Regions from separate parts of the Streptomyces sp. NPDC093109 genome, predicted to be linked through region 2. Evidence: riboswitches for the same ligand, from Rfam matches in the RefSeq annotation. Region 2 holds a riboswitch; each other region holds the start of a gene.

Region 1 (10,185 bases), on a different contig from region 2:
CCCCGCTGACAGCGGTGAGCATTCCCGAGATCACCACCGTGATCAGGCCGAGCCTGAGCGAGGTGCGCATCACCGGAATGTGCTTCTTGCGGGCCAGATGGAAGGCCGCGATACCGACCATGAAAGCGCCGCCGACCAGGAACGACGCGGTCAGGGTGTGGAAGAACTGGGTGAGCGCGGTGTCCTGGGTGAGCACTTTCCAGAAGTCGGTGAGTTCGGCCCGTCCGGCTTCCTTGTTGATGCGGTAGCCGACCGGGTGCTGCATCCAGGAGTTGGCCGCCAGAATGAAGTACGCGGAGAGCACCGTACCGATCGAGACCATCCAGATACAGGCCAGATGGATCTTCTTCGGCAGTTTGTCCCAGCCGAAGATCCACAGTCCGATGAAGGTGGATTCGAAGAAGAAGGCGATCAGCGCCTCGAAGGCGAGCGGGGCGCCGAAGATGTCCCCCACAAAGCGCGAGTAATCGGACCAGTTCATTCCGAACTGGAACTCCTGCACGATGCCGGTGACCACGCCCATCGCGATATTGATCAGAAAGAGCTTGCCCCAGAACTTGGTGGCCCTGAGGTACTTGGGATTCTCCGTGCGCACCCACGCGGTCTCCAGCCCGGCGGTGAGCGCCGCGAGCGAGATCGTCAGGGGAACGAAGAGGAAGTGGTAGACGGTGGTGATGCCGAACTGCCAGCGCGCCAGGGTCTCCGGCGCCAGAGCGAGGTCCACGTCTTCTCTCCTTACATCACATCGCCATGGTCACAGCGGCGGCTGCTTGCCCCTTTCGCCCTGGACGTACCACCAGGAACGGGACACGCTTGTGAACGCGTTCACATTCACAAGCATTATGTCGCACACGCATTCCCGATCTTCGCGTGGGGGGCCTCCAACGGGTCGAGACAGACTGAGGGCGGCCTCTCAAGAGACCGCCCTCAGCAGAAACCTCACGCCGAACCACCGGACCACCGGCCCCCGGCGGCTCGCCTACAGCTCCTTGCGGAACGCCTCGGCCGTCCGCAGGAAGAGGTCATTGGCCTCGTGCTCACCGATCGTCACCCGGACCCCCTCACCCGCGAAGGGCCGTACGACCACCCCGGCCGCCTCGCAGACCGCCGCGAAGTCCTGGGTACGCGCGCCGAGCCGCAGCCAGACGAAGTTGGCCTGCGTCCCCGGCACCGTCCAGCCCTGCCCCACCAGCCCCTGCCAAACCCGCGCCCGCTCGGCGACCAGCGACCCGACCCGGCCCATCAGCTCGTCCTCGGCGCGCAGCGAGGCGATCGCCGCCTCCTGCGCGATCTGGCTCACCCCGAAGGGGACCGCCGTCTTGCGCAGCGCGGCGGCGACCGGCTCATGGGCGATCGCGAAGCCGATCCGCAGCCCGGCGAGACCGTACGCCTTGGAGAAGGTGCGCAGTACGGCCACGTTCGGCCGGTCGCGGTAGAGCTCGACGCCGTCCGGCACGTCGGAGTCGCGGTTGAACTCGCGGTACGCCTCGTCCAGCACCACCAGCACATCGCCGGGCACCCGGTCGAGGAACCGTTCCAGCTCGGCCCGGCGCACCACCGTACCGGTCGGGTTGTTGGGGTTGCAGACGAAGATCAGCCGGGTCCGCTCCGTGACCGCGTCGGCCATCGCCTCCAGGTCGTGCACGTCCTCCCCGGTCAGCGGCACCTCGACCGGGGTGGCCCCGGAGATCCGGGTGATGATCGGGTACGCCTCGAAGGAGCGCCAGGCGTAGACGACCTCGTCGCCCGGACCCGCCGTGGCCTGAATCAGCTGCTGGGCGACGCCCACCGAGCCGGTCCCGGTCGCCAGGTGGGAGACGGGCACGCCGAAGCGGTCGGCCAGTTCGTTCAGCAGACCGGTGCAGGCCATGTCGGGGTAGCGGTTGAAGTCACCGGCGGCCGCTATCGCCCGGTCCATCACACCGGGCAGCGGCGGATACGGGTTCTCGTTGGAGGACAGCTTGTACGCGACGGGCCCGTCGGACGCCGCCGGCCTGCCCGGCTTGTACGTGGGAATGCCGTCCAGCTCGGCGCGCAGCTTGGGGCTGGTCTCGCTCACCGCAGGTCCTCCTCGGCCGTTCACGGGTCCGTACAGGGGTACGCGGGCCGGTGTACGGGCCGCTCCGGGTCCTTAGAAGCTGTTGTCGGCTTCCTGCACCGTCCCCACCGCTCAGCTTATGAGGTTCCCGGTGCCCGCGAACGGGGGCGCCGACCGAGGGGCGCGTTCGCCGTCCTGGCGCGCGCCCGTGGCTCGCGCCGTGGCGCGCATCCCCCGTAGTGGTGAGTTGAGACCTCTTCGAAACATGGCCCCTTCAACAGGTCCAGACCGCTCCTCGCACAGGAGACCATGGAAAGATACATCAACTACCTTGTCTTCATTGGCAGTTAAGCTTTTTCGACCATGCAGAAACGTGCCTGCTGCCGGGTGCATATGCGACCGGCCCCACCGCCCGCCCGAGCCCTACTATCGGCTCGCCATGACAGCAGCAGGGAAACACCAGGTGAGCCGGACGGACACAACCCGCCGGGGAAACCGGCAAAGCCGGGCGGGCATCAGGGACGTGGCCGCCGCAGCCGGTGTCTCCATCACGACTGTCTCGGACGCGCTCAACGGCAAGGGCCGCTTACCCGACGCCACGAGACGCCATGTCCGGGAGGTCGCCGAGCGCCTCGGCTACCGGCCGTCCGCCGCGGCCAGAACCCTCCGTACGGGCAAGTCGGGCCTCATCGGCCTGACCGTGACCACGTACGGGGATGAACCTTTCACCTTTACCGAGTTCGCCTACTTCGCAGAGATGGCCCGGGCCGCGACCTCGGCCGCGCTCGCCCGCGGCTACGCCCTCGTCATCCTCCCCGCCACCTCCCGACACGATGTCTGGGCGAACGTCGCCCTGGACGGCACCGTCGTCATCGACCCCTCCGACCACGATCCCGTTGTGGCGGAACTCGTCCGCCAGGGCCTTCCCGTCGTCTCCGACGGCCGGCCCGCGGGCACCCTTCCCGTCACCGCCTGGGTCGACAACGACCACGAGGCGGCCGTCCTCGACCTGCTCGACCATCTCGCCGACGCCGGCGCCCGCCGGATCGGCCTCCTCACCGGCACCACCACCGACACCTACACCCGGCTCTCGACCACCGCCTATCTGCGCTGGTGCGAGCGGGTCGGCCAGGACCCGGTGTACGAGTCGTACCCCGCCCACGACCCCTGTGCCGGGGCCGTGGCGGCCGACCGGCTCCTGGCCCGCCCCGACCGCCCCGACGCCGTCTACGGGCTCTTCGACCCCAACGGCACCGATCTGCTCGCCGCCGCCCGGCGGTACGGTCTGCGCGTCCCCGAGGACCTGCTGATCGTCTGCTGCAGCGAATCCACGGTGTACGCAGCGACCGAACCGCCCATCACCACGCTCTCGCTCAAACCGCGCCGCATCGGCACCGCCGTCGTCCAGCTCCTCATCGACGCCATCGAGGGGATCGACAACGACCGGCCGGTGGAGCAGGTCATACCGACCGAACTGATCATCCGGACGTCGTCGCAGCGGCGCCCGCCGCGCACCACGGTCAGCCCGCCCCGCTCCCCCGCGGGCGACTGACCGTGCCCGGCTCCCGCGAGGTGGCGCGCCGGCCGGCCGTAGACTCTCGGGAATCGGCTGGAGGATCAGACCTTTCGCATTTCGGGCGATCGGCGCGAAAAACGCCGCCGAACCGGAGGTCCGCCGGGATTCACCACCCCTGGTGCGTCCCACAGGACCAGCGGCGTTCCTATGATGGGCGGACGACACCACGGACTTTCCCCTATGGTCGATGGGCAGATCCCCATCCCGGCCGGGCAGGCCCGAGAGGTGTACGGCGGCGCGACGGTGGTGGAGGGGTCGATGACACAGGGGGCCGGCCAGGGACCCGTGGTGCGGACGGCGACGTTGCGCGACTTCCGCGTACCGCCGTACGCGCAGGTGCCCGTGCAGTCCGGAGAGCCGGACCAGCACGAACAGCCGCACCAGCCCGGACCGGACGGACCACTCGCCGCGGCGCCGGACGGTCCGCCGTCCGGTCACCCCGGCAACGCCGTCCCGGCCGACGAGCTGCCCGCGGAGTACACACCCACCGTGCGCGACCTCCCGGTGATCAACCGGGGGGACACCGTCCTGGTGCGCGTCGACCCCGTCGAGACGCCCGCCGCCGACGGTCTCGGCCCGCTCTACGCCGTCGGTGACGTCCACGGCTACCTCGACGAGCTGATCGCCGCACTGGCCGAGCAGGGCCTCATCGACGCCGAGGGCCGCTGGGCGGCGGGCAACGCCCGTCTCTGGTTCCTCGGCGACTTCACCGACCGCGGCCCCGACGGCATCGGCGTCATCGATCTGGTGATGCGGCTCTCCGCCGAGGCCGCGGCCTCCGGCGGCTACTGCAAGGCCCTGATGGGCAATCACGAGCTGCTGCTCATCGGCGCGAAGCGCTTCGGCGACACCCCCGTCAACTCCGGCGCGGGCACCGCCACCTTCCAGGCGGCCTGGCTGCTCAACGGCGGCCAGCGCACGGACATGGAGCGGCTCCAGGACGTCCATCTGCAGTGGATGTCACGGCTCGACGCGGTCGTCGAGCAGGACGGGCATCTGCTGATGCACTCCGACACGACCGCCTATCTGGACTACGGATCCACGATCGACGACGTCAACGACACGGTCCATCAGATCCTGACCCGCAATGACGCCGACGAATGCTGGGATTTGTTCCGCAAGCTCACCAAGCGCTTCGCGTTCCGTGACGAAGGCGGCCCCGAGGCCGTTCGCGAACTGCTCTCCCAGTACGGCGGGCAGCGCGTCGTCCACGGCCACAGCCCCATTCCCTATCTCCTCGGGGAAGTCGGCACCGAGGAGACGGCGGACGGCGAAGAGGACTCCGGGCCCCTGGTGGAAGGGCCACACGTATATGCCGATGGCCTCGCCATCGCCATGGACGGCGGCGTCACCATGGCAGGAAAACTGCTGGTGGTACAGCTTCCGCTGGCCGGCTGAGCGACCGGCCCGGGAAAAGCGCCAACGGCGATTTCCGGAAACCCTCTGTCCCGTCCCGCCAAAACAGCTCTACCATCGCCTTATCCGTAGCAGGCTCTCCTCCGTTTCCGCCGATTGTCCGTGCCCGCACGGACGACGGCCCCACAGAGCATCGGGGGATGCACACACATGAATAGCGCTCCACACCTGCAGAGCGAGGATCGCGCGGATTTCGAGCGGATCCTCGACGATGTACTGAGCAATGCACAGGAACGCCCCGATCTCGCCGAGATCGGCCGCCGGCTCAATACCGCACAACTGCGCACCATGGCCCTGAACTCCACCGTGCTGATCACCTCCGCCGCGGCCCCGGAGTACCAGCACTACGCGAAGATCCGCGAGGACGCCCGCGCGCCGGCCCTCGCCGTCTCGGTCCAGGAAGCCGTCCTGGACGCCGAGGAGGACAGCACGCCGCGCTCCGGCGCCGGATTCACCGCTGTCGTCACGGTGCTCCTCCCGCTCCTGGGAGGCACCGCCGCCGCCATCTTCCTGCTCGTCGGCTACCTCCTCGAAGCACTCGACCCGCCACCCGCCTTCGCAGGCAGCATGATCGCCGTCGGCTGGTTCTTCGCGGCCGTCACCGGGCTCGGCATCCTCGCCGCCGCGATCGGCCTCGTGGTCACGGCGCTGCGCAACAGCTCGACGCAGCTCCCGGCGGAGGAGGCACCGAGCAAGGAGCTGCCGGACGAGGTGGCCCGCGCCCGGGACGCCTGGCGCCACGCCGTACGGGAGCGCGGCATCCTGCCGTTCCTGCGGTCCGCGCTGGCCGACCCGAGCGCCGACCCGACCTCGCCGGGGCCGCCTCGTACGACCAGAGGACTGCCCAAGATCGGCTACAGCCGTCCCGACTTCAGCAGCCCGGACGAGGGTTCCACCGCCGGCCGGCGCCCGACCTTCAGCAGCCCCGACTTCACCAGCCCCGACTTCGGCGGCCCGGAGCACCAGCCGGAGTAATCCCCTCCGACCGGTGCCCGCCGTACGCACCGGATCCGTCCCAACCCGACCAGCGCCGACCAGAGCCCGGAGCGCCCCCGGACTCCGGCCGCGGCCTGGCCGTCACGGCATCCGACGGCCGGTCAGTCGGCCAGCGGCAGATAGACGCGGTTGCCCGCCGCGGCGAACTCCCTGGACTTCTCCGCCATCCCCGCCTCGATGCCCGCTTCGGTCTCGGCCATCGTCTCGGCCCCGGTGTCGCCCCCGCCGCCGGCCCCGGTCTCCGCGCCGATCTCCGCGCCGTGCCGGCGCCTGATGTCCTGCGAGATCTTCATCGAGCAGAACTTCGGGCCGCACATCGAGCAGAAGTGCGCCGTCTTCGCCGGCTGTGCCGGCAGTGTCTCGTCGTGGAACTCCCGTGCCGTGTCCGGGTCCAGAGCGAGATTGAACTGGTCCTCCCAGCGGAACTCGAACCGGGCGTCCGACAGCGCGTCGTCCCACTCCTGCGCCCCCGGATGCCCCTTGGCGAGATCCGCCGCGTGCGCCGCGATCCTGTACGTGATGACGCCCGTCTTGACGTCGTCGCGGTCCGGCAGGCCGAGGTGCTCCTTCGGGGTGACGTAGCAGAGCATCGCGGTGCCCCACCAGGCGATCATCGCCGCGCCGATGCCGGAGGTGATGTGGTCGTACGCCGGGGCCACATCCGTGGTCAGCGGGCCGAGCGTGTAGAACGGCGCCTCCTCGCAGATCTCCTGCTGGAGGTCGATGTTCTCCTTGATCTTGTGCATGGGGACATGTCCTGGCCCCTCGATCATCGTCTGGACACCCAGCCGCTTGGCGGTCGAGTTCAGCTCGCCCAGCGTGCGCAACTCGGCGAACTGCGCCTCGTCGTTGGCGTCCGCGATGGACCCCGGCCGCAGTCCGTCGCCCAGCGAGTACGTCACGTCGTACGCCGCGAGGATCTCGCACAGCTCCTCGAAGTTCTCGTACAGGAACGACTCCTTGTGGTGCGCGAGGCACCACGCGGCCATGATCGAGCCGCCGCGCGAGACGATGCCGGTCTTGCGACGGGCCGTCAGCGGCACGTACCGCAGCAGCACACCGGCGTGCACTGTCATGTAGTCGACGCCCTGCTCGGCCTGTTCGACGACCGTGTCCCGGTAGATGTCCCAGGTCAGCTCCTCGGCCTTGCCGTCGACCTTTTCGAGCGCCTGGTAGAGCGGGACGGTGCCGATGGGGACGGGGGAGTTGCGCAGCACCCACTCGCGGGTGGTGTGGATGTTGCGGCCGGTGGAGAGGTCCATGACGGTGTCCGCGCCCCAGCGGGTCGCCCAGACCATCTTGTCCACCTCCTCCTCGATGGAGGAAGTGACCGCGGAGTTGCCGATGTTGGCGTTGACCTTCACCAGGAACCGCTTGCCGATGATCATCGGCTCGATCTCCGGGTGGTTGACGTTGGCCGGCAGTACGGCGCGGCCCGCCGCGATCTCCTCGCGGACGGTCTCGGGGGAGACGTTCTCGCGGATCGCGACGTACTCCATCTCCGGTGTGATCTCCCCGCGGCGGGCGTAGGAGAGCTGGCTGACCGACCGGCCGTCCCGGCTCCGGCGCGGGCGGCGCGGACGGCCGGGGAAGACCGCGTCGAGGCCGCGCAGATCGGCCGTACCGCTCCCACTCCCGCTTCCGCTCAGGAGGGTCCCGCCGCGCGGTGAGGTGTGCTTGAGGCCGTCGTCCTCGGGGCGGACCGGCCGCCCCTCGTACTCCTCGGTGTCGCCGCGCGCGATGATCCAGTTGGCCCGGACGGGCGCGAGACCGCGACGGACATCGGTCTCGACGGTGGGGTCGGTGTACGGGCCCGACGTGTCGTACAGCGTCACGTCCTCGCCGTTGGTGAGGTGCACCTGACGGACCGGCACCCGGAGATCGGGGCGTGAGCCCTCGACATATCCCTTGTGCCAGCCGATGGACTTCCCGGCCTCGCTCGGATTCCCCGAATCGGAGGCAGGCGTGCGTGCGTCCTGAACGGTCATGAGACCTACTCCCTACGCCGGCATTACCCGGTAACAGGTTCAGCGGTCGGCGCAGCTCAGGTACGCGGGGAACAGTCCCCGGGTGACCACGTCAGCGCCCTCTCAGCCCGGTGCTCCGAGCTCCCGCGTGTGCAAAGGTGTGCCCCACGCTAACGCCATTTCCGGCGTGCTGAACAGAGCGCCCTCTCCTTCTTGCGATGATCTGGCGGTGACCTCACCCCAGCAGACTCACGATCCGCACGGCCACGCACATGGCCACTCCCACAGCCATGGGCCCGCCGCACCGGTCTCGCAGCATCTCCGCAAGGTCATCGCGGCGGTTCTGATCCCGTTCGCGACCGCGGTCGTCGTCGGGCTCGCGGTGCTCTGGCCGGGCGGTGCCCCGGCGCACGAGCGCACCGGTGTCGGCTTCGACCGGCAGACCGTGCAGGGGCGGGTGGTCCAGCTCGAAAGCGTCGACTGCAAGGACGTGAACGCCTCACAGATCCCGTCGACGGGCGACACCTCCACACCGCAGGGGCGGGAGGCGGTGCAGGAGGAGACCGGGAAGTGCAAGAAGGCCACGGTCGAGCTGGAGAGCGGCAAGGAGAAGGGCCATACGTTCATCGAGGTCGTCCAGCCGGACGCGCCTCGGCAGTTTCACGTGAAACAGGGCGTCGTGGTGGCGTACGCGCCCGACGCGCCGCGTGATCTCCAGTACTCGGTGACCGATGTGGACCGCCGGTTTCCCATGACGCTGCTGGCCGCGATCTTCGCGCTCGTGGTGGTCGCGGTGGGGCGGATGCGCGGGGTGATGGCGCTGGTCGCGCTCGCCATCTCCTTCGCCATTCTCACGCTGTTCATCCTGCCGGCGATCCTTCAGGGGTCGAACCCGCTGATCGTGGCGGTGGTGGGGGCCAGCGCGATCATGCTGATCGCGCTGTACGCGTGCCACGGTCTGACGGCCCGTACGTCGGTCGCGGTCCTCGGCACACTGATCTCGCTTCTGCTGATCGGGCTGCTGGGATCGCTCTTCATCGGCTGGGCGAGCCTGACCGGCAACACCGACGACAACACGGGCCTGATCCACGGTCTCTACCCGGAGATCGATATGAGCGGTCTGCTGCTGGCGGGCGTCATCATCGGTTCGCTCGGGGTCCTCGACGATGTGACGGTGACCCAGACCTCGGCGGTCTGGGAGCTGCGCCAGGCGGATCCGACGATGGGACCGCGCGACCTGTACCGGGCGGGCATCAGGATCGGCCGCGACCACATCGCGTCGGTGGTCAACACGCTGGTGCTCGCCTACGCGGGTGCCGCGCTGCCGCTGCTGCTGCTCTTCTCGATCGCGCAGTCGAGCGTGGGCTCGGTCGCCAACAGCGAGCTGGTCGCGGAGGAGATCGTACGGACGCTGGTGGGCTCGATCGGGCTGGTCGCCTCGGTGCCGGTGACGACGGCGCTGGCAGCGCTCGTGGTCTCCGCCGACCGGCCGGCCCCGGGGAACCCGCCCCGGCCGGCTCCCGCGCCGGGAGCGCCCGGCCCGGGAGCCACCGGCACGCCGGGAGCACCGGGGGCGCCGGGAGCGGCTCAGGCAGGCACGGCGGGCACCGGAACCGGCGAGTGGGACGACCGGTCGGGTGCCACGGCCGTGGGACCCGAGGAGACGCTCTCCACGCCGCTGCCGGGCCCCTCGGCGCGCGGTCTCGGCGGCGGCAGAGGCCGTCGCCGCAAGAAGTAGTTCCGTCCTCAATCACCCGGACGGCTCTGCCCGGCCGGCGTCCGGCCCGGTCAGCCGGCGTTCTCCTCGGCGAGGATGCGGCCGAGCGCCTGTTCCAGATTGCCCTCGAAGTCACTGAGGGCGCACTCCTGGCCGAGCGGGACCAGCCGGTCCGTACGGTCGAGGAAGGCCACCAGCGGGGCGGCGCTGACCCGGAAGAGCGCGTGGTCGTCGCCCACCTGGAGCCTCATATGGACATCGGAGAGATCGTCGGGCGTGGTCGGCGAGATGTGCACATCGCCGTCCCCGCTGGGGGTGTTGATGCCGTCGAGCAGCAGTTCGCGACCGAACGTCCAGGTGACAGGGGCGTCGCCGGGCAGATGAAAGGTCATCCGTACCGCGTAGGGATCCCTCACCTCGTAGTGAAGTTCCACCGGGATACGGAACGAGAGCTCCTCGGAGACGAGGAAGCTCA
Region 2 (10,185 bases):
GACCAGCAGCGCCCGCCGTACCAGCGGCAGGTCGACCTCCCGCCACGCGCGCGCCGGGGACGCGCCGAGCACCGCCGCCGCCTCGCGCAGCCGCGCGTCCACCGCCCGCAGTACGGGCAGCATGGTCCGTACGACGAAGGGGACGCCGACCAGCGCCTGGGCGAGCGGGACGAGGATCCAGGAGGCCCGCAGATCCAGCGGCGGCTTGTCGAGGGTGATCAGGAAGCCGAAGCCGACGGTGACGGCGGAGACGCCGAGCGGCAGCATCAGCAGCGCGTCGAAGCCCCGCACCAGCGGCCCCGCCCCTCGGGTCAGCGCGGCGGCTGCCAGACCCCCCACCACCAGCGCGATCACGGTCGCGACCAGCGCGTACGTCAGCGAGTTGCCGACCGCTTCGAGCGGCGGTACGAGAAAGGTGCCGCCGCTCGCCTCCACCGACCCGAGCGCCCGGTAGAAGCCGAGGCCGTATCCGCCGGGTGCGTCGAGGGAGCGCTCGACCAGCACGCCGAGCGGCAGCAGGATCAGCAGCGTCACGGACCCGAGCACGCCGCCGAGGATCACCCACTGGCCCCGCCCGCGCGGCCGGCTCGCGGTCCGCGCGGGGTCGACCAGCCGCAGAGCGGTCTCCCGGCGCCGTACGGTCCGGGCGTGCACGGCCAGGATCGCGCCGACGGCGGCGAACTGAAGGAGCGTCAGCACGGCGGCGGTGGGCAGGTCGAGCAGTTGCGCGGTCTGCCGGTAGATCTCCACCTCCAGGGTGGAGTAGGCGGGTCCGCCGAGGATCTGCACGACGCCGAAGGAGGTGAAGGTGAAGAGGAAGACCATCAGCGCGGCGGCGGCGACGGCCGGCGCGAGCGCGGGCAGCGTCACCCGGCGCCACGCCGCGAACCGGCCCGCGCCGAGGACGCGCGCGGCCTCCTCCTGGCGCGGGTCGAGCTGCGACCACAGACCGCCCACGGTCCGTACGACCACCGCGTAGTTGAAGAAGACATGGGCGAGGAGGATGGCCCAGACGGTGGTGTCGAGGCGTATCCCCCACAGCTCGTCCAGCAGTCCCCCGCGCCCGAGCAGCGCGAGGAAGGCCGTACCGACGACGACGGTCGGCAGCACGAACGGCACGGTGACCACCGCGCGCAGCACCGCCTTGCCGGGGAAGTCCAGGCGCGCGAACACATAGGCGCCGGGCAGGGCGATCAGCAGGGTGAGCGCCGTGGAGGCGAGCGCCTGCCAGGTGGTGAACCACAGGACACCGAGGATGTCCTGACGGCCGAGCACACCGGCGATCCGGCCGAACTGCCAGCCGTCGCCGGTCTTCAGGCCGCGGCCGACGATCGCGGCGACGGGGTAGGCGAAGAAGACGGCGAAGAAGGCGAGGGGCACGGCCATGAGGGCGAGCCGCGGCGCGTGGGCGCGCGCGGCCCGCCGGACCCGGACGGCCCGCTCCGCCCCGGACGCCCGCGTTACTTCACGACGAGCGAGGACCACGACTGGACCCACTGGTCACGGTTGGCGGCGATCTTCGCCGGGGCGAGGGTCTCCGGCCGGGCGACGGTCGCGCCGAACTCCGTGAACAGGGCGGGCAGCGCGACTCCCTTGACCACCGGGTTCACAAACATGTTCAGCGGCATGTCCGCCTGGAACTTCTCGCTGATCAGGAAGTCCAGCAGGGCCTTGCCCCCGGCCTCGTTCTTCGCGCCCTTGAGCAGACCGGCGAACTCGGTCTGCCGGAAGCAGGTGCCGGTGGCGACCCCGGTGGGGGCGGTCTTCGGCCGCGGATCGGCGTACAGCACCTCGACGGGCGGGCTGGAGGCGTACGAGACGACGAGCGGGCGGTCGCCCTTGGCCTTCTTTCCGCCGGCCGAGCCGGAGAAGTTCTCGTTGTACGCCTGCTCCCAGCCGTCGACGACCTGGACGCCGTTGGCCTTCAGCTTCTTCCAGTAGTCCTGCCAGCCGTCGTCGCCGTAGCGCGCTGCCGTGCCGAGGAGGAAGCCGAGGCCGGGTGAGGAGGTCGCGGCGTTCTCGGTGACGAGCAGGTTCTTGTACGCGGGCTTGACCAGGTCGTCGAAGGACGCGGGCGGCGCGAGCTTCCGGTCGGCGAAGTACTTCTTGTCGTAGTTGACGCAGATGTCGCCGGTGTCGACGGGCGTGACCCGGTGCTGGTCCGCGTCCAGCTGGGTGGCCGCCTCGACCGAACCGAGGCCCTTCGCCTCGTACGGGGTGAAGATCCCGTTGTCGAGGGCGCGCGAGAGTAGGGTGTTGTCGACGCCGAAGAAGACATCGCCCTGCGGGGAGCCCTTGGTGAGGATCTCCTTGTTGAGTGCCTCGCCCGCGTCGCCGCTCTTGAGGACCTTGACCGTGTAGCCGGTCTCCGCGGTGAAGGCCTTCAGCACGGCGGGGGAGGCGTTGAACGAATCATGGCTGACGAGGGTGACGGTCTTCGACGCCTTACCGCCGCCACCGCCACCGTCACCGCTTCCGCCGGCGCTGTCGGACCCGCCGCAGGCGGCGAGCGCCGAGACGCCGAGCGCGGCCGCGAGCGCGACGGCGGCCAGTCTTGTCGGGCTGTTCCGGGTGGTGCTCACTGGTTTTCCTCCTGGGATGTCCAGGAGAAGACGCGGCCCTGCCCCGGCATCCGGCGGGACCGGAACCGGGGCAGGGCGCAACAGCTTGAGTGGTTCCGAACTTCCTACCCAGAATGACCTGGGCAAGGTTCAGAGGGTCTGCGACCGCCGTCCGCTTCCACGGATACGTGCCGCACTCTCAGCGCTGTGGCGCTCCCCTGTCGGAAAATATGCAATGCGTTTCGGGCCAAGATTACCTCCTGGCCGATTACCCGCTGCCCGTGCTACCGCTCCGAGGCGGCCAGCTGTCCGCACGCCCCGTCGATCTCCTGGCCCCGGGTGTCCCGTACGGTCACCGGCACGCCGTGGGCGGCGATCGCCTCGACGAACTTCTTCTCGTCCTCCGGGCGCGAGGCCGTCCACTTGGATCCGGGCGTCGGGTTGAGCGGGATCAGGTTGACGTGCACCCGCTTGCCCTTGAGCAGCCGGCCCAGCCGGTCGCCGCGCCACGCCTGGTCGTTGATGTCCCGGATCAGGGCGTACTCGATGGAGATACGGCGGCCGGACTTCTCCGCGTACTCCCAGGCGGCGTCCAGCACCTCCGCGACGTTCCAGCGCGTGTTGACCGGCACCAGGGTGTCGCGCAGCTCGTCGTCCGGCGCGTGCAGGGAGACGGCGAGGCGGCACTTGAAGCCCTCGTCGGCGAAGCGCAGCATCGCCGGCACCAGACCGACCGTCGAGACGGTGATCCCGCGCTGCGAGATACCGAGCCCGTCGGGCTCGGGGTCGGTCAGCCGGCGGATCGCCCCGACGACGCGCTTGTAGTTGGCGAGCGGCTCGCCCATGCCCATGAAGACGATGTTGGAGAGCCGCGCGGCCCCACCGGGGACCTCACCGTCGCGCAGGGCCCGCATCCCGTCGACGATCTGGTGCACGATCTCGGCCGTGGAGAGGTTCCGGTCGAGACCGGCCTGTCCGGTGGCGCAGAACGGGCAGTTCATCCCGCAGCCGGCCTGGGACGAGATGCACATCGTGACCCGGTCCGGGTAGCGCATCAGCACGGACTCGACCAGGGTGCCGTCGTGCAGCCGCCAGAGCGTCTTGCGGGTGGTGTCGTCGTCGCAGGAGATGTGCCGCACCACCGACATCAGGTCCGGCAGCAGCTCCGCCGCGAGCCGCTGCCGCGCGGCGGCCGGGATATCGGTCCACTGCTCGGGGTCGTGGGCGTACCGCGCGAAGTAGTGCTGCGACAGCTGTTTGGCGCGGAACGCCTTCTCGCCGATCGCGGTGACGGCCTCGCGGCGCTCGTCGGGGGTGAGGTCGGCGAGATGCCGCGGGGGCCTCTTGGCTCCGCGGGGCGCGACGAAAGTGAGTTCTCCAGGTACAGGCATGGTCCGTCCAGTGTCGCAGACGGGCCACTGTGACCAGCCCGACCGTGGGTTCCGGGTGGTCGTCATTGGTCGTCGCCGGTGGTCGTTGGCCACCCTCGTACGGCCCACAGACGGCCCGAGGAGTGGCCCACCGTTAGGCGCCGCCGCCCCTCAGAGGCTGGTCAGGCCGGGCGAGAGCGTCGGATGCGTGCTGAGCAAGCCATCCCGAACGACGACGCTTCCGGGCACTCCGTGCGATGCCCATTGGCAGGAGCGTGAACGTGCGACGCTTGTCTCACGCATTCGCAAATGCGCAAGGGTGAGGGAGTGGGAGTGACACAGCAGATCAGCCCCCGGGGGACCTATCTGAAAGTCGCTGATGCGGTGAGGGGTCAGGTCGAGAAAGACCCCGAGATGACTGAGCTGCCTTCCGTCGCGGACCTCATGCGCGATCACGGGATCTCCCGCGGGGTGGCTCTAAGGGCTTTCCGTGTACTCAGGGACGCCGGAGTCGCGGAACCGGTGCCGGGGGGGCGCTGGCGCGTGCTCAGGAGCTCCGGCGGTGCCGACCGCCGGCCGTTGGCCGATCGGATCGCTGAGGTCTTCGTGACCGACGAACTGAAGGTGGGCGAGCCGTTCCCGAGCGCGTCCGCGCTCAGTGAGCGCTTCGGGGCGGCGCGCCCCACGGTGGCGAAGGTACTGAACAAGTTGGAAGCCGCGGGTCTGCTGTCGGAGTCCCGGCAGGGGAAGCCGCGAACCGTACGGGCTGTGCCCGACCAAGAGGAGCGTCCCGAACCTTGAGCACGAACGAACTGACCACATGGGCCTACCCGCTCGCAGAGTCCCTCCTTGCCGAGGCGCTGCCGCGCCGGTGGGCCCATTCGCTGGGGGTGGCTGAGCGCGCGCGGTCGATCGCCCCGGCCCTCGGCACGGACGCCGACCTCATGGAGGCGGCGGCTGTGCTGCACGACATCGGTTACTCGCCCGACGTCGCCAAGACCGGGTTCCACCCGCTCGACGGTGCGCGCTACCTCCGGGAGGTGGCCCGCGCGGACGAACGGGTCGTCCGCCTGGTGGCGCATCACTCTTGCTCATGGATGGAGGCGGAAGCGCGCGGGCTGCGGGATGAGCTGGAGCGCGAGTTCCCGCGCGAGAGCGCGCATCTGAACGATGCGCTCTGCTACTGCGACATGAACACCACCCCGGACGGCACCCCCACCAACCCCGTGGACCGGGTGAACGAGATCGCCGGGCGGTACGGGGCTGACAGCCTCATCGGCACGTTCATCCGGCGCGCGGAGCCCGAGATCCTCGCGTGCACGTCCCGGGTGCTCGTACGGCTCGCCAGTACGGCCCGTTAGCCGATGTAGGGCACCGTCCGGGTCCGGTCCCTCGCGTGGTCGATCCTCAGGCGCATGGTGGGGTGGATGTCGAACTCCGCCAGGTCCGCCGGCGCGACCCACCTGACGTCGGTCGTCTCGTCACTCGTACGGATCTCACCGCCGACCGGCCGGGCCCGGAAGCAGATGCTGAACTGCTGGCGCACCTCTCCGTCGTCGTACTGCATGACGTGCCCGGGGTCGGTGTAGATCCCGGACATGTCGATCACTTCGGCCTTGATCCCGGTCTCTTCCCACACCTCGCGCACCACGGTGTCGCTGATGGACTCCCCCGCGTCGTGGCCACCGCCCGGAAGGGCCCAACGGCCGTTGTCGGAGCGCCGGATCACGAGCACTTCGCCCGCATCGTTCTGGACGAACGCCACGACGGACGGGACGACGGAGTTGGCCGGCGGCGCGGCAGGATCGTGAAGGTAGTCGATACGGCCCATGCTCATGCTCCCGTGATGTCGTGGTCAGTGATCGGGCGTGCGCTTCCCCAGGTCTGTTCGATGCTATTCGCGTACGTGTCGAAGAGGCCGCCGCCGGGAAGTCGTCGCAGGTGGAGCACGGGCGCCATGAACGCGCCGATGCCGTAGACGTGGGTGTTGACGAGCATCTCGTCGTCAGAGCGGAAGAGCGAGTTGTAGAGCGTCGCGTCATGGAGCCGGAACCCGATGTCGGGGTGGCTGGCGAAGAGCGGCCGGTAGTTCACCAGGGCGTTGCGAATCTTGCCGTCCATGATGCGGTGGCCCTCATCTATGCCTCGCTGCGCAACCGCCGCGCAACCGGGCTCGCCAAGCAGGATCCGGACCTGAGTCGAGCCCTGCACCTTCTCCTTGAGCAGCGCGTGAAACAACGGATCCTCCGACAGCCACAGACCGGAGTAAACGAGCACATCAAGGTGTGTTTCCGCGCGCGAGTAGATCTCTCGCCACAGTCCCGCCGGCACCATGTGGCGGTGCGGGTAGACCGTGACGATCTCCGCCTTGCTGAGGTCTGACGCACTGTCGACCGCACGGTCGTCGTTCCACAGAGTTGTCACGTCGACCTTGAGCAGGGACGCGGTGGCGTACTGATGCCGCCGGTACGGCACCTTCCCTTGCGTGATCCAGCGCTCAACCGTCTTGGGGTTGACGTCGATCGCTTCCGCCAGATCCTGCACGGTCATGCCCTGCGCGAGAAGGGCCGACCGTAAGCGCTCGTTGGACATCTCCACCTCCGATGGGACGTCTGGGGACCTCTTGAAGGTAGCCAGATGACTTCGAGCTGTCCACGTACGGGGTAAACAACGCCCCTCACCTGGGGCGATTCTGATTGTGCGCCAGGAAGTCCCGGCGCGAAGCCCAAGAAGTTCGCTGCGTGACTTGACGAGACCACCATGCAGCACCTGTAATACAGGTATCGCATCGGACGGAAGTCCGGAGCGAGACGCACGACCGGAGAGGCCCTTCTTTGGGCTGCTTCGAGCTGCACAACAACTCAACAGCGTGATCCACCGCAGTACGACGGCCGTGACAACTCCGGCCGGGGCGAGTGGAGACCAGTCGGCCGAGAAGGGGCCCCCGTCACACCGGGGCCCGACACCCCAGATGGGGGACACGCCACCGACTCGAAAGAACCGCTACGGCACACCTTGAAGCTGCCCCCTCAGACGTCCGGGACTTCGGATCTCCCCGGACCGAGCAGCGCCGAGCGAACACGAGAACCGAGCAACCGCACCCCTCAGCTACCGCAGCAAAGGAGTGCCTCATGAACAAGCGACTACGTAGGGCGTTGTCCGCGCTGGACCGGCGCGGGTGACCACGCCCTCAGCGTCGTCGGCCGAGCAGTACGGCCGCCTGATCGGACCGTGTTTCCCCGTGGCTATCGCGGGGCCGGTTGCCTCCCCCGCCCGTCCAGTCCGCCTCACGCGGTGCTGTACGGGCGGGGTGGCAGGGAGCCGGAATCCACCGGTACCAAAAGGCGCGCCGCCCGAAGATGGAGCTTCGGGCGGCGCAGTACAGGCACCCCATGGAGGTCCCTGTGTTCGTCAGTCTGACAGATGCGGAGCGGGCCGAGTTGGCTCGCAGGAATGCCGAACGGAACCAGGCCAGCCGGAATGACGCTCAGGCGAAGGGGACCCGGTGAGGGGCCGCCGGCAGGAGCAGGGGCCGTCCGAGGCGTTCGCCGCCGAGGAGCAGCACCGGGCCGATGGTCTGGCCCGGCGGTGTGAGGAGATCGCGTCGACGCCGGGGCATCCGTCGCAGGGAAGTCTGCCGCACTACCAGGCCGCGTATCAGAACGCGGCCGGTAACGCCGCTGGTCACACCGCACAGCCTGGAGGTATCGCGTGAAGCCCGTCAACGTCGAAATCGTGTCGTTCGGCTACCTGCACGACGGGCCGCCGCCGGCGCATCTGACCATCGATCTGCGGGCGCACTTCCGGGACCCGCACGTCAGCCCGGAGCTTCGCTACATGACCGCCGCCGATGAGCCGGTGCGTACGGCGGTGCTCGGCACGCCGGGGATCACGGACCTGATCGAGGCGACCGCCCGCGCGGTGGCCGCGTTCGCCTCCGGCCCCAGTGCCGAAACGGTCGTCGTCGCCGACGGATGCGCCGGCGGCCGTCACCGCGCCCCCACCTTCGCCGCCGCGCTCGCTGCACGGCTACGGCAGGACGGTTACACGGTGGCGCTGCGCCACCGCGACATCGGCCGCCCCGTCGTCCAGCGCTGACCAGCAGATTCCACAGCCCCGATGGTCGCAGGACGGGTTCGACTCCCGGCCGGGGCACTCCACCCACGAACGGCGCGCGGCCCCGGTGGTGAGACACCGGGGCCGCTGTTCGAGCCGTTCCACCTTCTAGGGAGAGCACGACTCATGAAGTTCATCGTTGCCGGTCATACGGCCGTTACGACGACCGAGTTCGTCGAACTGGCGCTCGGTACGCCGCTGGATCTGTGGCTCGGTCCGGATGGCGAGGAGAGCGAGATGGAGCAGGCCGCGCGTATGGACGCGGCCCGGGACATCCTCGCGGACGATCCCACCCTTCCGGACCGGGTGTCGCGGGTCGCCGCCGAGGCGATCGAGGCGTTCGCCCCGGACCTGTTCAACATCACCCCGCTGAACCGCCCCACCGCCCGCCGCCGGACGCGTTTCGTGAAGGGGGCTGCGGCATGAGCGCCACACTTTCGGCTCTGGCCGCTGCTGCTCCGCTCGCGGCCGGATGGTCCGTGCACGGGGTGTGGATGCGTCGCCGGACCGAGGCGGCCCGCCGTGACCCGCTGTCGGGGCTGTGGACGCGTGAGGCGTTCGAGGAGCGGGCCCGCAAGAGTCTGGCCCGTGGTGAGCAGCGGGCCGTCTACATGCTGGACCTGAACCTGTTCAAGCAGGTCAACGACACCTTCGGCCACGCGGCCGGGGACGCGGTGATCCGCGCCACCGGGGAGCGCATCGCCCGGTGGGCCGCCGATAACGCCGGCGTCGCCGGACGTCTGGGTGGCGATGAGTTCGCGGCTGTTACTCCGGTGGACGGGAGTCTGGCCACGGTGACCGACAACGTGCACTCCAAGCTGCGCGATCTGCTGGACCGGTTGGAGCAGCCGGTGGTGTTCGACGGCCGGCGCATCGACGTGCGGGCGTCGGTCGGAGCGATCCGCCATTGGCGTGCGGAGGCGGCTGACCTGTCGGCGCTGCTGCGTCGGGCGGATGAGGAGATGTACAGGGCCAAGGGGGCGGGCGGGGGCTGGAGTCTTGCTCTGGCGCTGGCGTCCGCGCCGGAGTGCCGGACGGTCAACGGCCGTCGTGAGGGTCGGCCGGGCACCGCGAACGCGACGGAGGCCACGTCATGACGTCGATCAGTATGCGGCCGGATGTTCCGCCGCTGACCCGGCCCGAACAGTGGCTGATGGGTGTGGCCGCGTTGGCGGCGGCCGGGGTCGGTGCGCTGGGGTTCGCGTCGTCGTTCAGCGCGGTCTCGGAGGCGGCGGCGCGGTGGGATTTCGCTGCGCCGTGGATGCTGCCGATCGGGATCGACATCGCGATCCCCGTGTTCACCGTGGCCCACCTGTTGCTGGTGCGGATGGACATGGCGTTGGCGTGGGTGCGGTTCGTGCCGTGGGTGCTCACCGGGGTGACGTGCTGGCTGAACATCGCGGCCGGAACCTCGCTGTCCGCGAAGGTGGCGCACGGGACGATGCCGCTGCTGTGGGTGGTGTTCTCCGAGATCATCGCGCACGTCTACGCCGTACGAATCGGCGCCGTCACCGGCAGGCGGATGGAGAGGATCCGCCGCTCGCGCTGGCTGCTGGCGTTCCCCTCGACGTTCGTACTGTGGCGCCGGATGACCCTGTGGGAGATCACCTCCTACGCCGACGCGCTCGCCCGTGAGCGGGAGCGGCAGTTGGCTCGGGCCGACCTGCGTGAGCGTCACGGTCGGCGCTGGCGGTCGAAGACTCCCCGCCGCGAACGCGTCCTCCTCAAGCTCGGAGAACTCACCCCGACCACCCCAACCACCCCGGTCACAGACCGGGATGAAACATCCTCGTCTACCGTAAATCAGTCGGGGTCTGACCTGCGAGAGTCGACCCCCGCCCTCGAAGCGCCGGTGGCCGGACTCCCGGCCGCTGAGTCGACCGCCCCGGCCCCCGTAGTCGAGCCGCTCCCGACGGACCATCCGGCGCCGGTAGTCGAGTCCCCCGGCCCGGTGGAGTCGGCGGACGAGGTGGCGGCAGTCGAGCCTGCCGGACTGGTGGAGTCGGCCCCGGTGAAGCCGGTTGCCGTGGCGGCGCCCGCCCGGCGTCGGTCGACCGGCCGCGTACCCGAGTCGGCGCGTATGCCCCGGCCGGTCCGCACCCGCGAACAGCTCCTCACCGAAGCACGGACCGCGACGG
Region 3 (10,185 bases), on a different contig from region 2:
TCCCACGTTCCCCCGTGGTCCCCCTGTCCCCTCGCGTCGGGGGTGCCGCGCCGTTCCGCCGCCCCGTGTCGGCGGTGCGGCGCCGCGCCCCCTCCGCGGACTCCACTCTCTCGTCTCCGCGGATGACGGCCCATCCGCTCCGCTACTCATCCGGGGTCTGGGTACACGTACTCAGCCCGCCCGTTTAGAGTCCCTGGCATGGCACGGATTGTGGTGATCGGCGCCGGCATGGGCGCCATGGCGGCGGCTGCCCGGCTGGCGGTGGCGGGGCACCGGGTGGCGGTGTACGAGCGCGCGGCGACCTACGGCGGGGCGGTGGGGCGCTTCGAACGCGACGGTTTCGTCTTCGACACCGGCCCCGGGCTGCTGCGGCTGCCCGCCGTCCAGCGCGATCTCTTCGTCAAGACCGGCAAGGAGTCGCTGGAGCAGAGCGTGCGGCTCGACCAGGTGGACCCGGCGAGCCGGCATGTCTTCGCCGACGGTACGGACGTACGGCTGCCGAACAGCTCCCGCGCGGGCGTCGTCGCCGCCCTGGACGCGGCGCTCGGCGCGGGCGCGGGCGTCCGCTGGGGCGAGTTCCTCGGCCGGGGACGCGATGCCTGGGACCGGTCCCGCAGGCCGCTGCTCGAAGAGCCGCTGTGGCCCGACTGGCAGGTGCTCGGCCGCGATCCGTACCCGGCGCTCCGGCAGCGCCGGCTGCTGCGCGGCGCCCGGCAGGCCACCACGCTCGCGGAGATCGGCGCCTGGGAGCTGGCCGATCCCCGGCTGGCCGCCCTGCTGGACGGCTGCGCCCTGTCGTACGGCCTCGACCCGCGTACCGCCCCCGCGAGCGCCGCGCTGCTCCCGTATCTGGAGCAGACCTTCGGCAGCTGGTATGTGCGCGGCGGGATGCGGGAGTTGGCGCGCGCGGTGTACGAACGGTGCCTGGCGCGGCGCGTGGAGTTCCACTTCGGCGCCGAGGTGGTCCGGATCGTGGAGAAGGACGGCGCCGCCGCCGGGATCGAGCTGGCGGACGGCACGGTCGTGCCCGCCGACCGGGTCGTGGCGGGCGTCGCGCCCGGCGGGCTGGTCTCGGCGGAGCTGGACGCGGAGGGCGACGTCCTGCCGCGGGCGGCGGACGGGAGCGCGGTGCCCGGCCGGTTCACGGTGCTGCTGGCGCTGCGCGGCGCCCGCGACGCGGACGCGGCGCACCGTACGGTGCTGCACTCCCCCGACGGCGGCGCCGAGGCCGCCGACCTCTTCGCCGGGCGGACGGCCGCGCGGCCCACGGTCACGGTGGTGCGCCCCGACGATCCGGCGACCCGCCCCGACGACGGCCACGAGGCGGTCACGCTCACCGCGACGGTCGCGCCGCACGGCCCGCAGGGCCGGTCGGTCGACTGGTCGGCCGGCGAGCTGCGCGAGCGGTACGCCGATGTGCTGGTGGCGGCGGCCGGCGCTGTCGTGCCCGGGCTGGCGGAACGGCTGCTCTGGCGCGAGATCCGTACCCCCGCCGACACGGCGGCCGAGACCGGCGCGCCCGGCGGTGCGGTGCCGCCGCCCGCACTGGCCGGCGCGGGCGGCCGGCTGCTGTATCCGGCGAACGCCACCCGGCTGGCCGGGCTGTACCGGGCGGGCGGCTGGGCGCATCCCGGCGGCGGGCTCGCCCATGCCGGGATGTCGGGCGCGCTGGTGGCCGGGCTGATCGTGGAGGGGGCCGGCTTCCGCGGCTCACAGTGAGCAGTGAGCAGTGAGCAGTGAGCCGACGGTCCGTCAGTAGCGGTACTGCTGGTCGTTGTAGTGCGGCTGGGAGCCCGAGCCCTGGTCGTACCCCTGCTGGTACGGCGGCTCCCCCGGCATCGGCGGGAACGGCTCCTCCCCGTCGCGCTCGCGCTGCTGCGGCATCCAGACGCCGCCGGGGGGTGTGTCGCCGGCGTACTGCTGGCCGCCGTAGGGGTCGGCGTACTGCTGCTGGTCGCCGCCGAAGCCGTCGTACGAGCCGTACGCCCCGGCGCCGCCGGCCGGGGCGGCGGGGGACGGGCCTACGTACGGGTCGGAGTACGCCGCGTACTGCTGCCCGCTCGCCCCGATATCGCCGCCGGTCCCGGTCCCCGTCCCGTTGCCCGTCCCATAGTCGTACTGCTGCGCGTAGACGTCCTGGCCCTGGTAGCCGTAGCCGCTGTTGTACGCGTCCGAGGGCGGGGACGCGTCCTGCGCGCGGACCGCGAAGACGTCCTGGTCGGCCTGGTCCGGCTGCTGTCCCGGCTGGTCGGGCAGGCCGGTCCGGTAGGCGTCGAAGTCGGCCGCCCAGTCGTTCACCCGCTGCCCGTCCGCGTCCTGGCCGTTCGCGTCCTGCGCCGACCGGGACCCGTCGCCGTACCCGCCGTACTGCGCGGTCTCGTCGGGCAGCGGCTCCGTCTCGTACACGAACGCGGGATCGGCCGCCGGTGCGACCGGCGCCGCGTACTCCAAGTCCGAGACTTCGAGGGCCGGTTCACGGTCGGCGGCCTTGCGGCGGCGGCTGACGCTCGGCCTGCCGCTGATCGCCCAGCCGGTGGCGAAGCCGCTGCGGAAGGAGAGCGTCACATACGTCTGACCGACCGCGAAGCCGGTCGCGCCGAGCCCGATGACGAAGACGTTCGGAATCAGGACGCCGAGCACCACCACCATGAACCCGGCGAAGGCGAGCAACCGCCAGCGCAGCCGCGCCTTGTACTGAAGCAGTACCTCGCCCAGCAGCCACAGGGCCACGATGCCGAATGCGATGTAGAGGACCGTCCAGCCCATGCCCGCCCCTCTCCTGCGGCCGCCGCCCCGGAGCGGGGGCGGGTACGGCCGGTCACGACTGCACGTGCAGTCCGAGATTCTCGTAGATTTCGAGCGTCGCAGTGGAGTTGTTGAGCGTGATGAAGTGCAAGCCGGGGACACCCTCGGAGAGCAGCTCGGCGCAGAACTCCGTTGCGAACTCGATGCCAATGGAGCGTACAGCGGCCGGATCCTCCCTGACCGCGAGGATCCGCTCCTTCAGCCGGGCCGGGAAGACAGCGGTGGAGAGCTGCGGCAGCCGTTCCAGCATTTTGACGCTCGTGACGGGCATGATCTCGGGAATGATCGGTGTCGCGCAACCGGCGGCGGCGACGCGGTCGCGAAGCCTCAGATAACCCTCGGGGTCGAAGAACATCTGGGTGATGGCGTAGTCGGCGCCGGCCCGGCACTTGTCGACGAAGTGCCGGATGTCCGTGTCCCAGTCCGGCGAGCGCGGATGCATCTCCGGGAAGGCGGCCACACCGACGCAGAAGTCGCCGGACTCCTTGATGAGCCTGACCAGTTCGGCGGCGTAGCGCACACCCTGCGGGTGCTTGGTCCACTCACCCATGGGGTCGCCGGGCGGATCGCCGCGCACGGCCAGGATGTTGCGGATCCCGGCGTCGGCATACTGGCCGACCATGTTGCGCAGCTCGGCGACGGACTGGCCGACCGCCGTCAGATGGGCGACCGGGGTGAGGGTGGTGTCGGCGGCGATGCGCTCGGTGGCCCTGACCGTGCCCTCGCGGGTGGAGCCGCCCGCGCCGTAGGTCACCGAGACAAAGCTCGGGGCCACGGCTTCGACCCGGCGCAGCGCGTTCCAGAGATTGCGCTCCCCCTTCTCGGTTTTGGGAGCCCAGAACTCGAACGAGAAGGACGTTTGTCCGGATGCGAGCAGGTCACGCACGGTAGGTGCGTGATCGGATCTGGTCGAAGCGGTGCCGTGGGCCATACGGGCAGGTTAGCGAGGGGCGCGGCTCAACCCAACCGGTCAGGGAACATTCGCCGGTATTGCCGGTTAACTGGCCGGCTTCGCCGTCCACATTCCGATACGAGGGCGTCACTCCGCGCGTTCGCGCACCCGCTTCGCCAGGGCGGCGGTCGCCGCGCCCGGGTCGTCCGCCTCGGTGATCGCCCGTACGACGACGATCCGGCGGGCGCCCGCGTCGAGCACCTCGTCGAGGTTGCCCGCGTCGATCCCGCCGATCGCGAACCACGGGCGCGCGGGGGCCAGCGCCGCCGCGTACCGGACGAGCCCGAGCCCGGGCGCGTGGCGGCCCGGCTTGGTCGGGGTGGGCCAGCAGGGGCCCGTACAGAAGTAGTCCACGCCGGGCTCGGCGACGGCGGCGTCCACCTCGGCCTCGGCGTGGGTGGAGCGGCCGACCAGCGTCCGCGGGCGCAGGATCGCGCGGGCCGCCGGCACGGGCAGGTCGCCCTGGCCCAGGTGCAGTACGTCGGAGCCGATGGCGTGCGCGACATCGGCCCGGTCGTTCACGGCGAGCAGCCGGCCGTGGCGGCGGCAGGCGTCGGCGAAGACCCGGAGGTGGTCCAGCTCCTCGGCGGCCTCCAGGCCCTTCTGGCGCAGCTGCACGATGTCCACCCCGGCCGCGAGGACGGCGTCGAGGAACGCGGGCAGGTCCCCCTGGCGCGTACGGGCGTCCGTGCAGAGGTAGAGCCGGGCATCGGCCAGCGTCGACGGATCGGCCGTGGGCATGGGAAGTCCCCCCGTTCGGTTCGGCTCGGTGCGCGACGGCGTCATCCCCTACGGGGGACAGCGCCGCCGCGCACCACGAAAACGCTAGACGGCGAGCGCCTGGGCCCGGCGCTTCACCTCCGTGCCGCGGTTCTCACTGAGCGCCTGCGCGGGGGTGCCGGGCAGGCTGGGGTCGGGAGTGAAGAGCCACTCGATCATCTCTTCGTCGGTGAAGCCGTCGTCCCTCAGGAGCGTCAGGGTGCCGGTGAGGCCCTTGACCACCTTGTTGCCGTCGATGAAGGCGGCGGGCACCTGAAGCGCCCGGTTCTCCCCCCGGCGCACGGCGATCAGCTGGCCTTCCTTCACCAGCTGCCGCACGCGCGTCACCTCGATATCGAACATTTCGGCGATATCGGGCAGGTGGAGCCACGCGGGGACGAGAGCATCGATCTTTGCGTCAATCTCGGTCACGGGACAAGCGTGCCATCCCGGACTGACAGTCGGTAGCCAAGGCCCCCTGAACGAGCGCGCACCACGGGGTCACCGCCGTCACACCACCGCTCCGCGCAGCGGTACGGACGGATCCGCCACCCGAGCGGGATCCACGCGCGCGCCCGCGTCGATCAGCTTGCGGCCCTGCGCGAGGTCCCGGGGCCTGCCGACGGCCAGCAGCGCCACCAGCACCCCGTCCCGCAGCCACACCGCCGACCAGGCCGCGCCCGCCGGGTCACCGCGCCGTACCAGCGCGTCGGCCGCCGCGTGATGGCCCGCGTACTGCACGAACCGGCCGAACTGCTCGGACCAGAAGTACGGCACCGGGTCGTAGACCCGCTCGGTCTCGCCCAGCACCTGCGCGGCGACCGTACGCGGCCCCTGGAGCGCGTTGTCCCAGTGGTGCACCAGCAGCCGCTCGCCGTAGCGCGCGGACGGGAAGGAGGCGCAGTCCCCGACCGCGTACACGTCCGGCAGCGAGGCGCGCAGCCGCTCGTCGGCCGTGACGGAACCGTCCGGGCCGAGCGCGATGCCCGAGCCGGCCAGCCAGGCCGTCGCGGGCCGCGCGCCGACGCCCACGACCACCGCCTCGGCGGGCAGCGACCGGCCGTCCGCCAGCACCACCGCGCCCGGCTCGACGGCGGCCACGCGCGCGTGGGTGAGCAGTTCGGCGCCGCTCTCCCCGTACCAGCCGGCCATCGGTCCTGTGACCTCGGCGGGCAGCGCGCCCGCCAGAGGCCTGTCCGCCGCCTCCACGACCGTCACCGCGCAGCCGGCCTCGCGGGCCGCCGTGGTGAACTCCGCGCCGATCCAGCCCGCGCCCACCACCACGATCGCCTGCCGCCGCGCGAGCACCGGCCGCAGCCGCTCGGCGTCGTCCAGCGTCCGCAGCGCGTGGACACCGGGCATCCCCTCGGTGCCGGGCAGCAGGACCGGCTCCGCGCCGGTGGCGACGACCAGCACGTCGTACGGGACCGGTCCCGCCGCCGTGTCCAGCTCCCGGTCCCCCGCACGCAGCCCCGTCACGTCCAGCCCGAGCCGCAACTCGACGTCGAGCGCCGCGAAATCGAGGTCGAACGCCGAGCTGTCCGCCTTGCCGAGCAGCAGCGCCTTGGAGAGCGGCGGCCGGTCGTACGGCGGATGCGGTTCGGCCCCGATCAGCGTGACCGCGCCGCCGTACCCCTGCTCCCGCAGCGCGACGGCCGTCTGCACGCCCGCCATTCCCGCGCCCACGACGACAACCCGCCGAGCCGGCTCAGACATCCGAGCCCTCCAGGAGGGCGCCCGCGGGCAGCTCCTCCACCACGCTCGTGCCGCTGCCCTCCCGCGACTCCCACTCCCAGGTCTCGTCCAGCCTGACCCGCCCGTCGGGCAGCTCGCCGACGGTCGAGAGGCAGTGCCCCGACGACGTCCCGCCGTCCCGCTTCAGCTGTACGTAACGGAAGTCCAGCCGGTCGCCCTCGCGTGTCCCCACGAGATGGCCGCACACCACGTCGCCGCCCGCGTAATCGGCCCAGATCCGGCCGTTCTCCTCGTGGTACCGGAAGCGTGTACGGGTCCCGACCTGGCCCGGAGCCTGGTCGGCGACCGGGGAGAGGACGAGTCCGTCGAGCGAGCGTGCCACCGTGAATGCTCCCTTACCGCCCGCCGCGCGGGACGTTAGTCTGGCCGTCGACACTACCTCGCGGGAGTCCGGACGCACCGGGCTGAGAGGGAGGCTGACGCGGCCTCCGACCGTACGAACCTGATCCGGGTCATGCCGGCGAAGGGAGGGGCTGGACGCCCATGCAGTCGTTTCCCCAAGGTGCTACCCGTTCCGATGTCCTCGTCATCGGGGGCGGGATCATCGGCCTCGTCACCGCCTGGCGGGCCGCGCAGCGCGGGCTGCGCACCGCCGTCGCCGACCCGGACCCGGGCGGCGGGGCCGCGCGCGTCGCGGCCGGCATGCTCGCCGCCGTCACCGAACTCCACCACGGCGAGCAGACCCTGCTCGGCCTCAACCTCGCCTCCGCCGAGCGCTATCCCGCCTTCGTCGCCGAACTGGAGGACGCGAGCGGCCAGGACACCGGCTACCGCGCCTGCGGCACCCTCGCGGTCGCCCTCGACACCGACGACCGCGCCGAACTCCGCGAACTCCACGCCCTCCAGCTCCGCTCCGGGCTCACCGCCGAGTGGCTCACCGGGCGCGAGTGCCGCCGCCTCGAACCGATGCTCGCGCCCGGCGTCCGCGGCGGCCTGCGGGTCGACGGCGACCACCAGATCGACCCCCGCCGGCTCGCCACCGCCCTGCTGACGGCCTGCGAGCGCGCCGGGGTGGTGTTCCACCGCGCCCGCGCCGAACGCCTCTCCGTCGCCCGGGAGCGGGCCACCGGCGCCGTCCTGGCCGACGGCCGCGCGCTCGCCGCCGGCCAGGTCGTCCTGGCGGCCGGCAGCCTCAGCGGCCGGCTCCCGGGCGTCCCGGACAACGCCCGCCCGCCGGTGCGGCCCGTCAAGGGCCAGGTCCTGCGGCTGACCGTGCCACGCCCGTACGCGCCGTTCCTGTCCCGGACCGTGCGGGCCGTCGTACGCGGCAGCCACGTCTATCTCGTACCGCGCGAGAACGGCGAACTGGTCGTCGGCGCGACCAGCGAGGAGCTCGGCTGGGACACGACCGTCACGGCGGGCGGCGTCTACGGACTCCTGCGCGACGCCCACGAACTCGTCCCCGGCCTCACCGAACTCCCCCTCACCGAAACCCGCGCGGGCCTGCGCCCCGGCACCCCCGACAACGCGCCCCTCCTCGGCCCCACCGCCCTGCCCGGCCTGCACCTGGCCACCGGGCACTACCGCAACGGCGTCCTGCTCACGCCCGTCACCGGCGACGCGATGGGCGAGCTGCTGGCGACGGGTGCGCTGCCGGCCGTCGCCCGGCCGTTCGCCCCCCTGCGGTTCGCCACGCGCGCGTTCACCGCGCCCGTACGTCAGGAGCAGCTCACGTGAACGTCCCCATGCCCGTCCCCATGACCGTCTCCGTGAACGGCGAGCCCCACGCGTTCGCCGCCGCCACGACCCTCGACGCGGTCGTCGCCACCCTCACCCCGGCCCGCTCGGGCGTCGCCGCCGCCGTCAACGAGACGGTCGTCCCCCGCACCCGCTGGTCCGACACCCCGCTCGCCGACGGCGACCGGGTCGAGATCCTCACCGCCGTCCAAGGAGGCTGACCGCTGTGGCCGACGACCCGTTCACCCTCGCCGACACCACCTTCGGATCCCGGCTGATCATGGGCACCGGCGGCGCGACCGGTCTCGACGTGCTGGAACGTTCCCTCATCGCCTCGGGCACCGAACTCACCACCGTCGCCATGCGCCGCCTGGACCCGGCCGCCGGGGACTCCGTCCTGTCGCTCCTGCGCACCCTGGGCATCCGCGTACTCCCCAACACCGCCGGCTGCTTCACCGCCGGCGAAGCCGTCCTCACCGCCCGGCTGGCCCGCGAGGCCCTCGGCACCAACTGGGTGAAGCTGGAGATCATCGCCGACGAGCGCACGCTGCTGCCCGACCCGATCGAACTCCTCGACGCCGCCGAGACCCTCGTCGACGACGGCTTCACCGTCCTCCCGTACACCAACGACGACCCGGTCCTCGCCCGCAAACTGGAGGACGCCGGCTGCGCCGCGATCATGCCGCTCGGCTCCCCGATCGGCTCCGGCCTCGGCATCCGCAACCCGCACAACTTCGAGCTGATCGCCGCCCACGCGCGCGTGCCGGTCATCCTCGACGCGGGCGCGGGCACCGCGTCGGACGCGGCGCTCGCGATGGAACTCGGCTGCGCGGCGGTCATGCTGGCCTCGGCGGTCACGCGGGCGCGCGAACCGGTCCTGATGGCCTCGGCGATGCGCCACGCGGTCGAGGCGGGCCGCCTCGCCCACCGCGCGGGCCGAATCCCCCGCCGCCACTTCGCGACGGCGTCCTCGCCAACGACCGGCCTCGCGTTTTCGCCTCCCGGCTAGGGGCCGTGGACTGTAGCGGTACGGGTACGTCTTGGGCCGGCCCCCGGCACAGACGCAACGACCGTACCCGTACCGCTACAGTCCACGGCCCCCCGCCGGGAGGCGGAACCGTAGACTCACGGACGTGGATACGACCCTTCAGGACCCCATCGTCGGGCACATGCTCGACGGCCGCTATCGCGTCGACGCGCGCATCGCCGTCGGTGGCATGGCCACGGTCTACCGGGCCGTCGACACCCGGCTCGACCGGGTCCTCGCGCTCAAGGTGATGCACCCCGCGCTCGCGACGGACGCGACGTTCGTCGAGCGGTTCATCCGGGAGGCCAAGGCCGTTGCCCGGCTGGATCATCCGAATATCGTCGGGGTGTTCGACCAGGGCGCCGAGGGCGCGTACGTGTATCTGGCGATGGAGTACGTCGCGGGGTGCACGCTGCGCGACGTACTGCGGGAGCGGGGCGCACTTCAGCCGCGTGCGGCGCTGGACATTCTGGAGCCGGTGCTGGCCGCGCTGGGCGCCGCGCACCGGGCGGGGTTCGTGCACCGGGACATGAAGCCGGAGAACGTGCTGATCGGAGACGACGGCCGGGTCAAGGTCGCCGACTTCGGGCTGGTGCGGGCGGTGGGCGATGTGACGAACACCACCGGGTCGGTGCTGGGGACGGTGTCGTACCTCGCGCCGGAGCAGATCGAGCAGGGGACGTCGGACACCCGGGTCGACGTGTACGCGTGCGGGGTCGTGCTGCACGAGATGCTGACGGGGGCCAAGCCGCACACCGGGGACACCCCGGCGCAGGTGCTGTATCTGCATCTGAACGAGGACGTTCCGGCGCCGTCGAAGGCCGTGCCGGGGCTCGCCGCGGAGCTGGACGCGCTGGTCGCGGTGGCGACGGCGCGGAACCCGGAAGGGCGGCCGGAGGACGCGGTGGCGCTGCTGGCGCGGGCGCGGGCCGCGCGGGCCGCGCTGACGGACGCTCAGCTGGACGCCGTACCGCCGAAGGCGAAGCCGGAGCCCGGGCCCGGCGAGGGCAGGGGCGCGGGGACCGAGAGCCGTACGACGGTGATACCGCGGGTCCTGCCCGTCGAGGACCGGCCGGTGAACCGGACGAGCAGGCTGGAGACCGGGCCGCCGTCGCAGGACGGTCCTGGCCGGCGGGGCGGCGCCGGGCCGCGGATGCCGTGGATGCCGCGGCGCGGGATCGTCGCGGTGGTGCTCGGTGTGCTGCTGGCG

Evidence for each region. A riboswitch is a leader RNA that binds a small molecule or an ion and turns the genes downstream of it on or off. The one in region 2 is predicted to bind thiamine pyrophosphate.
Region 1: it holds a riboswitch for thiamine pyrophosphate, as region 2 does, so the genes downstream of both, thiC (phosphomethylpyrimidine synthase ThiC) here and AB0389_RS15150 (thiamine ABC transporter substrate-binding protein) in region 2, are expected to answer to the same signal.
Region 3: it holds a riboswitch for thiamine pyrophosphate, as region 2 does, so the genes downstream of both, thiO (glycine oxidase ThiO) here and AB0389_RS15150 (thiamine ABC transporter substrate-binding protein) in region 2, are expected to answer to the same signal.

What each region holds. Positions count from the first base shown of each region.
Region 1 is NZ_JBFBEZ010000006.1:187,310-197,494, forward strand. It holds gene AB0389_RS09085 (cytochrome ubiquinol oxidase subunit I) at 1-724, opposite strand, end outside; gene hisC (histidinol-phosphate transaminase) at 980-2,059, opposite strand; gene AB0389_RS09095 (LacI family DNA-binding transcriptional regulator) at 2,478-3,590, shown strand; gene AB0389_RS09100 (metallophosphoesterase) at 3,873-5,012, shown strand; gene AB0389_RS09105 (hypothetical protein) at 5,181-6,005, shown strand; gene thiC (phosphomethylpyrimidine synthase ThiC) at 6,128-8,014, opposite strand; TPP riboswitch at 8,007-8,151, opposite strand; gene AB0389_RS09115 (YibE/F family protein) at 8,223-9,731, shown strand; gene AB0389_RS09120 (SsgA family sporulation/cell division regulator) at 9,782-10,185, opposite strand, start outside.
Region 2 is NZ_JBFBEZ010000013.1:99,874-110,058, forward strand. It holds gene AB0389_RS15145 (iron ABC transporter permease) at 1-1,386, opposite strand, end outside; gene AB0389_RS15150 (thiamine ABC transporter substrate-binding protein) at 1,461-2,582, opposite strand; TPP riboswitch at 2,666-2,791, opposite strand; gene rlmN (23S rRNA (adenine(2503)-C(2))-methyltransferase RlmN) at 2,846-3,952, opposite strand; gene AB0389_RS15160 (GntR family transcriptional regulator) at 4,265-4,732, shown strand; gene AB0389_RS15165 (HD domain-containing protein) at 4,729-5,292, shown strand; gene AB0389_RS15170 (NUDIX domain-containing protein) at 5,289-5,762, opposite strand; gene AB0389_RS15175 (helix-turn-helix transcriptional regulator) at 5,765-6,523, opposite strand; gene AB0389_RS15180 (hypothetical protein) at 7,437-7,646, shown strand; gene AB0389_RS15185 (RNase adapter RapZ) at 7,643-8,029, shown strand; gene AB0389_RS15190 (hypothetical protein) at 8,174-8,473, shown strand; gene AB0389_RS15195 (GGDEF domain-containing protein) at 8,470-9,144, shown strand; gene AB0389_RS15200 (DUF2637 domain-containing protein) at 9,141-10,185, shown strand, end outside.
Region 3 is NZ_JBFBEZ010000016.1:115,194-125,378, reverse strand. It holds gene AB0389_RS17765 (NAD(P)/FAD-dependent oxidoreductase) at 199-1,719, shown strand; gene AB0389_RS17760 (hypothetical protein) at 1,753-2,766, opposite strand; gene metF (methylenetetrahydrofolate reductase [NAD(P)H]) at 2,819-3,736, opposite strand; gene thiE (thiamine phosphate synthase) at 3,845-4,498, opposite strand; gene AB0389_RS17745 (Rv2175c family DNA-binding protein) at 4,583-4,948, opposite strand; gene AB0389_RS17740 (FAD-dependent oxidoreductase) at 5,027-6,232, opposite strand; gene AB0389_RS17735 (hypothetical protein) at 6,225-6,593, opposite strand; TPP riboswitch at 6,644-6,757, shown strand; gene thiO (glycine oxidase ThiO) at 6,755-7,948, shown strand; gene thiS (sulfur carrier protein ThiS) at 7,969-8,169, shown strand; gene AB0389_RS17720 (thiazole synthase) at 8,175-8,957, shown strand; gene pknB (Stk1 family PASTA domain-containing Ser/Thr kinase) at 9,082-10,185, shown strand, end outside.